2 regions of the Pseudomonas sp. FW305-E2 genome follow, and region 1 is predicted to be linked to the other one. Evidence: predicted binding sites of a transcription regulator. Region 1 holds the regulator's gene; the other holds the start of a gene.
What was found. The regulator FliA, encoded in region 1, starts transcription of late flagellar genes. The targets are predictions, from matches to a motif close to CTAAAGTTTNNNNNNNNNNNGCCGNTAA.
Positions count from the first base shown of each region.

Region 1 (3,408 bases):
GCAGCAAGCCGCAGCAGGCCAACCTTTGGCGCCGCCTGCAGCGCATCGGCCTGTCCGGGCCGATCGCCCGCGAGCTGCTGGACCTGACCGCCGAGATCGAGGAACCGCGCCAGGCTTGGCGCATGCTGCTGGCTCACTTGGCGCGGATGATCGAAGTACCTGAAATCGAGCCGATCGAAGAGGGCGGGGTGATCGCCATGGTCGGCCCGGCGGGTATGGGCAAGACCACCACCCTGGCCAAGCTGGCCGCGCGCTACGTGCTCAAGTACGGCGCGCAGAACCTGGCGCTGGTGAGCATGGACAGCTTCCGTATCGGCGCCCAGGAGCAGCTCAAGACCCTGGGCCGCATCCTCAACGTGCCGGTGACTTACGTCGACCCGGGCCAGTCGCTGGCAGCAGCGCTGGAGCCACTGCTGCGCAAGCGCGTGGTGCTGATCGATACTGCCGGCCTGCAAGCCAGCGACCCTGCGCTGCGCATGCAGCTGGAAACCTTGGCCGGGCGTGGCATTGCCGCGAAGAACTACCTGGTGCTGGCCACCACCAGCCAGAAGCAGGTGCTGACCGCCGCCTACCACAGCTACAAGCGCTGTGGCCTGGCCGGCTGCATCCTGACCAAACTCGATGAAACGGCAAGCCTTGGCGATGTGTTGAGCCTTGCCATCAGTCATGAACTGCCAGTGGCCTATCTTACCGATGGCCCACGCATTCCTGACGACCTGCACCTGCCAAGGGGCCACCAGTTGGTCACGCGGGCGGTGAATGTGCAGCAGCAGGACGAGCCCAGCGAAGAGGCCATGGCCGACATGTTCGCTGATCTCTATCACAACCCACGGCGAGCGGGTTGACCATGAAGCGTGTGCAAAGTCGCTATGCCAAGGGGCACGCAGAATTGCCCTACGTGTGGCCTGAGTCCCAGCGAGACAAGGTAAAGAACAGACATGGGTAGCATGCATCCCGTACAGGTGATCGCCGTGACCGGTGGCAAAGGTGGCGTCGGCAAGACTAACGTTTCAGTGAACTTGTCCCTGGCGCTGGCCGAGCTTGGCCGCAGGGTCATGCTGCTGGACGCCGACCTGGGCCTGGCCAATGTCGACGTGTTGCTGGGCCTTACCCCCAAACGTACCCTCGCCGATGTGATTGAAGGGCGTTGCGAGCTGCGTGACGTGATGCTGCAGGGCCCCGGCGGTGTGCGCATCGTACCGGCAGCCTCGGGTACCCAGAGCATGGTGCATCTGGCCCCGGCCCAGCATGCCGGGCTGATCCAGGCGTTCAGCGAAATCGGCGACAACCTCGATGTGTTGGTGATCGATACCGCTGCGGGTATCGGTGACTCGGTGGTCAGCTTCGTTCGCGCCGCCCAGGAAGTGCTGCTGGTGGTGTGTGATGAACCTACCTCGATTACCGACGCCTACGCGTTGATCAAGCTGCTCAATCGCGACTATGGCATGAACCGTTTCCGTGTGTTGGCCAACATGGCGCAGAGCCCGCAGGAAGGGCGCAACCTGTTTGCCAAGCTGACCAAGGTCACCGACCGCTTCCTTGACGTTGCCCTGCAGTACGTGGGTGCCGTGCCGTACGACGAGTGCGTGCGCAAGGCGGTGCAGAAGCAGCGTGCCGTCTACGAAGCCTTCCCTCGCTCCAAGTGCGCGCTGGCCTTCAAGGCGATTGCCCAGAAGGTCGACAGCTGGCCGCTGCCGGCCAATCCGCGCGGCCATCTGGAGTTCTTTGTCGAGCGCTTGGTGCAACCCACCAGCGCGGGACCCGTACTATGAACGCCAGTGGCTTCAAGATGTACAGCCGGGCGGCGAAGGACGCCCAGTACGAGCTGATCGAACGCTACGCCCCGCTGGTCAAGCGCATCGCGTACCACCTGTTGGCGCGGTTGCCGGCCAATGTGCAAGTCGAGGACCTGATCCAGGCCGGCATGATCGGCCTGCTGGAAGTGGCCAACAAATACGACGCCAGCAAGGGCGCCAGCTTTGAGACCTACGCCGGCATCCGCATCCGCGGGGCCATGCTGGACGAAGTGCGCAAAGGCGATTGGGCACCGCGTTCGGTACACCGCAACACCCGTATGGTCAGTGATGCCATGCGTGCAGTTGAGGCCAGAACAGGCCGTGACGCTAAAGATCATGAAGTTGCTGCCGAACTCCAATTGAGTCTCGATGATTACTACGGGATCTTGAACGATACCCTGGGCAGCCGCCTGTTCAGCTTTGACGACCTGTTGCAGGACGGCGAGCACGAAGGGCTGCATGAGGATGGCGCCAGTGGCCAGGTCGAACCTGCGCGCGGCCTGGAGGAGGAGCGCTTCCAGGCTGCCCTGACCGAGGCTATCGCCAACCTGCCGGAGCGTGAGCGCCTGGTGCTGGCGCTGTACTACGACGAAGAGCTGAACCTCAAGGAAATCGGTGAGGTGCTGGGTGTCAGCGAGTCGCGGGTCAGCCAGTTGCACAGCCAATGTGCCGCGCGCCTGCGCAGCCGCCTGGGGGAATGGCGGGTGCGTTGAGCCCACTGTCGTTGCAGTCGTTTTCCACGTTGTACCGAATTGAATGAGTGCGTGCTCGGTAGGCCGAGCGCGTTTGAGACTGCTTGGAGGTCTAATTGGACAAGAACATGAAAATCCTCATCGTTGACGACTTTTCGACGATGCGGCGGATCATCAAGAACCTGTTGCGTGACCTGGGTTTCACCAACACCGACGAAGCCGATGACGGCACCACGGCGTTGCCGATGCTGGAAAACGGTCACTACGACTTCCTGGTGACCGACTGGAACATGCCGGGCATGTCCGGCATCGACCTGCTGCGTAAAGTGCGTGCCAGCGACAAGCTGAAAAGCATGCCGGTCTTGATGGTGACCGCTGAAGCCAAGCGCGACCAGATCATTGAAGCGGCACAGGCCGGCGTCAATGGTTACGTGGTCAAACCGTTCACCGCTCAGGTGCTCAAAGAGAAGATCGAGAAGATCTTCGAACGCGTCAACGGCTGAGTCACGTCAGGGGGGCGCGTCATGGATTCATCACAAACGTCTTTGGGCGAGTTCGAGTCGACCCTGAAGAAGCATGCCCAGGAGTTGGTCGAAAGCCTGGAGCGGGGCCGTTTCGGCGAGGCGGTGCAGTTGATTCACGAACTGAACCAGACCCGCGACCGCGGCCTGTACCAGGAAGTCGGCAAGCTGACTCGCGAGCTGCACAGTGCCATCGTCAGTTTCCAGATCGACCCCACCATGCCGCAGGCAGAAGAGGTGTCGCAAATTACCGACGCCACCGAGCGCCTGTCGTATGTGGTCAAGCTGACCGAGGGCGCGGCCAACCGCACCATGGACCTGGTCGAGGAAAGCACACCGGTGCTCAATGAGCTGGCCAGCGAGGCCAAGGCCCTGAGCACCGACTGGCAGCGCTTTATG
Region 1 is NZ_JBYSYE010000010.1:113,531-116,938, forward strand. It holds gene flhF (flagellar biosynthesis GTPase FlhF) at 1-845, shown strand, start outside; gene fleN (flagellar synthesis regulator FleN) at 939-1,772, shown strand; gene fliA (RNA polymerase sigma factor FliA) at 1,769-2,509, shown strand; gene AC3WLP_RS11570 (chemotaxis response regulator CheY) at 2,617-2,991, shown strand; gene AC3WLP_RS11575 (protein phosphatase CheZ) at 3,013-3,408, shown strand, end outside.

Region 2 (3,408 bases), on a different contig from region 1:
TTCATCGACTGGATGCTCGATACCGTACTGGTAATACTCTCCAGCGATGACCCGGCCTTTCGCGCCAGTTCAACGCTGCTGTCGGTCAGGGTACGGCTGCCCTGCATGGCATTCGCCACTTGCTGGGTACCGTGCTGCAGGCTGGCAATCAGCTCTTCGATCTCTTCGGTAGACTTCTGCGTGCGCTGGGCCAGGCCGCGCACTTCGTCGGCAACCACGGCAAAGCCACGGCCTGCCTCGCCGGCACGCGCTGCCTCGATCGCTGCGTTGAGCGCCAGCAGGTTGGTCTGTTCGGCCACCGACTTGATCACGTCCATCACGCTACCAATTTTCTGGCTTTCCTGCTGCAGCAGGTTCATGGCCTCGGTGGAGCGGTGCATGTCTTCGGCCAGGCGTTCGATCTGGCCAATCGCTTCGCCCACCACGCGGTCGCCGGCACGGGCTTCGTCATCGGCACCTGTAGCTGCATGTGAGGCCTGCTCGGCATTGCGCGCCACTTCCTGAACGGTCGCGGCCATTTCGTGCATGGCGGTGGCCACCTGGTCGGTCTCGACTTTCTGGCTGTTGGCGCCCGCGCTGGTCTGTTCGGTGACTGCCGACAGCTCTTCGGCGGCGCTGGCAATCTGGGTGACGCCATCGCGGATGCCGCTGATCAGCTCGCGCAGGGTGGTGCCCATGCGCGCGATGCCTTGCTGCAGCACGCCCAGTTCGTCACGGCGGGTGACGCGCATGTGCTGGGTAAGGTCGCCACTGGCGATTTTTTCCACGGCCACCAGGGTGTCTTGCAACGGGCGGGTGATCTGGCGGGTGATCAGCACCGCCGCCAGTACGCCGACCAGCAGCGCCAGCAGTGTGGCGATGGCCTGCAGGCTGCGGGCCTGGGTACTCTCGATGTCACGGCGCTCTAGCTGGATCTGGTACAGCGCGTCACTGCGCTTGACGATGTCGGCGCCCTGCACGGTCATTTCGGCGCGCGAGGTGGTGATGTTGGCAACCGCGTCGCGGAACTGGCGTACGGCGTCACGATAGGCCAGTACCGCGTTTTCGAACTGTTGCAGGCGCGTATCTGCGCTGGGCAGCTGGCGCTTGAGATTGTCGGTATCGGCCAGTGCTGCATCCAGCTGGCGCAAGGCGGCCTGCTCGTTGGCGCTGCTGTTCTCGGCGATGTAGCCACGCACATCGATGCGTACCTGCAGCAGCTGCTGGCGGGCCTTGCTGATCAGCTGGTACTGGGCCAGGCGCACGCTGTCAGCCTCGGGGCGAGCCATCACCTCCTGGCTGAGCGCATCCATGGCCTGGTCGGCGCGAATGGCCGAGCTGTCCATGGAAACGCGCGCTGCGCGGGTGGCGTCGTAGCCCTGGCGCATCTTGTTCAGCGACAGCTTGTAGGCACTGATGGTATCGCCCAGCTCACCCAGCAGCTTGACGTTCTCCGGGCTTTTGAAGGTGGTGGCCAGGTAGGCCTGCTGCTTGCTGAATGCGTCCAGCTTGGCCAGGGTGTTGGCGGCGGCGGTATCGTCGCCGTTGGCGATCATGTACTGCAGGCGCGCAATGCGCAGATCGGTGAGGTCCTTGTTCAGCTGGCCAATATCGCCCATCCAGTTGCTACGGTCGATCAGGCTGCCCAGGCTGGTCCAGCCGGTGAGGGCTAGCAGGCCAGTGAGAACCAGCACCAGGCCGAAGCCCAGGCCGAGTTTAAGGTTGACGCTGATGTTGGCGAACCAGCTGTTCATGCACGCTCTCCAGAAGTTGATTTCGCTCTCTTGATCTTCGATCGCCAGGCGTTGTTGTTCTGGATGCCCGCTGATTCGTGCAGGGGTTATCGGCCATGATTGGGGAAGCTGAAACGCTTTTTCAGCAAAATGTCAGCAAGCGGTCTCACGCGGTCCCTGTTGCACCGGGTATCAGAGAGTGCGTGCACTGAAGGTGTCGCAGCGGTTCACTTCACCTTCGGCAAACCCGGCCTTGAACCAGCGCATCCGCTGCGCCGAGGTACCGTGGGTGAACGAGTCTGGCACTACGCGCCCGCGGCTTTGCTGCTGCAGGCGGTCGTCGCCGATTGCATTGGCCGCATTCAGCGCTTCCTCGACATCGCCTGGCTCCAGCCAGTTCAGGCGTTTCTGCGCCTGGTAGGCCCATACCCCGGCCAGACAGTCGGCCTGCAACTCCTGGCGCACCAACAGGCCGTTGTCGCCCTCCATGCGCTGGCCAGCGCGTCGTGCGGCGTCGACCTTGGCCGAGACGCCCAGCAGTGTCTGCACATGGTGACCGATTTCATGGGCGATCACGTAGGCCTGGGCGAAGTCGCCAGCTGCAGCGAAGCGGGTTTCCATTTCACGGAAGAACGACATGTCCAGGTACACCCGCTGGTCCGCCGGGCAATAGAACGGCCCAACCGCTGCCGAGGCAAAACCGCAGGCCGAATTGACTTGGCCGCTGAACAGGACCAGTTTGGGGTCACGGTATTGTTTGCCGGCCTCGGCGAACAGGGCTTTCCAGGTGTCTTCGGTGTCACCCAGAACCGAGGCGACGAAATCGGCTTGCTGGTCGTTGGCCGGTGGCGCCTTGCCGCCCGCACCACTGGGCGCCGTCTGCTGTTGTTGCTGCTCCATCTGCCCGGCAAGCTGGCCAAGAATCTGCAACGGGTCCTGCCCGGTGAGCCAGCCGATGCCGACGATCAGCAGGATTGCCCCAAGCCCCAGCCCCTTGCCGCCGCCGAAACGCATGCCGCCGCCGCCACCTTCGCCTCGGGCATCGACCACGTTGTCGCTGCGTCGGCCTTTTCGCCATTCCATGAATGCTCTCCGAGCGTGAAACAAGAAGACAAAGATTAGTTCACGAAGGTGGAACCTGTCAGGCCGAGGTGTTTATCCATAACCATTTGGTTATGTATCAAGGGGTCGATTTCAATGTTCATCGCCCGCGACCTGCCGGAAACTGTAAGTCCGCCTGCCACACTCAGGCGTTCTCATAATTCCAAGAGAGGAAACCGGCATGCCCGCCCAGGACAACAGCCGCTTCGTGATCCGTGATCGCAACTGGCACCCCAAAGCCCTTACGCCTGACTACAAGACGTCCATTGCCCGCTCGCCGCGCCAGGCACTGGTCAGTATTCCGCAGTCGATCAGCGAAACCACTGGTCCGGATTTTTCCCACCTGGACTTCGGCGCCCATGACCATGACCTGCTGCTGAACTTCAATAACGGTGGCCTGCCAATCGGCGAGCGCATCATCGTTGCCGGCCGTGTCGTCGACCAGTACGGCAAGCCTGTGCCGAACACCTTGGTGGAGATGTGGCAAGCCAACGCCGGCGGCCGCTATCGCCACAAGAACGACCGCTACCTGGCGCCGCTGGACCCGAACTTTGGTGGTGTTGGCCGGTGCCTGACCGACCGCGACGGCTACTAC
Region 2 is NZ_JBYSYE010000002.1:253,705-257,112, reverse strand. It holds gene AC3WLP_RS03805 (methyl-accepting chemotaxis protein) at 1-1,733, opposite strand, end outside; gene ypfJ (KPN_02809 family neutral zinc metallopeptidase) at 1,905-2,795, opposite strand; gene pcaH (protocatechuate 3,4-dioxygenase subunit beta) at 2,995-3,408, shown strand, end outside.
Region 2: a site for FliA is predicted at 1,820-1,847, ahead of AC3WLP_RS03805 (methyl-accepting chemotaxis protein). Genes of this name have one in related genera too.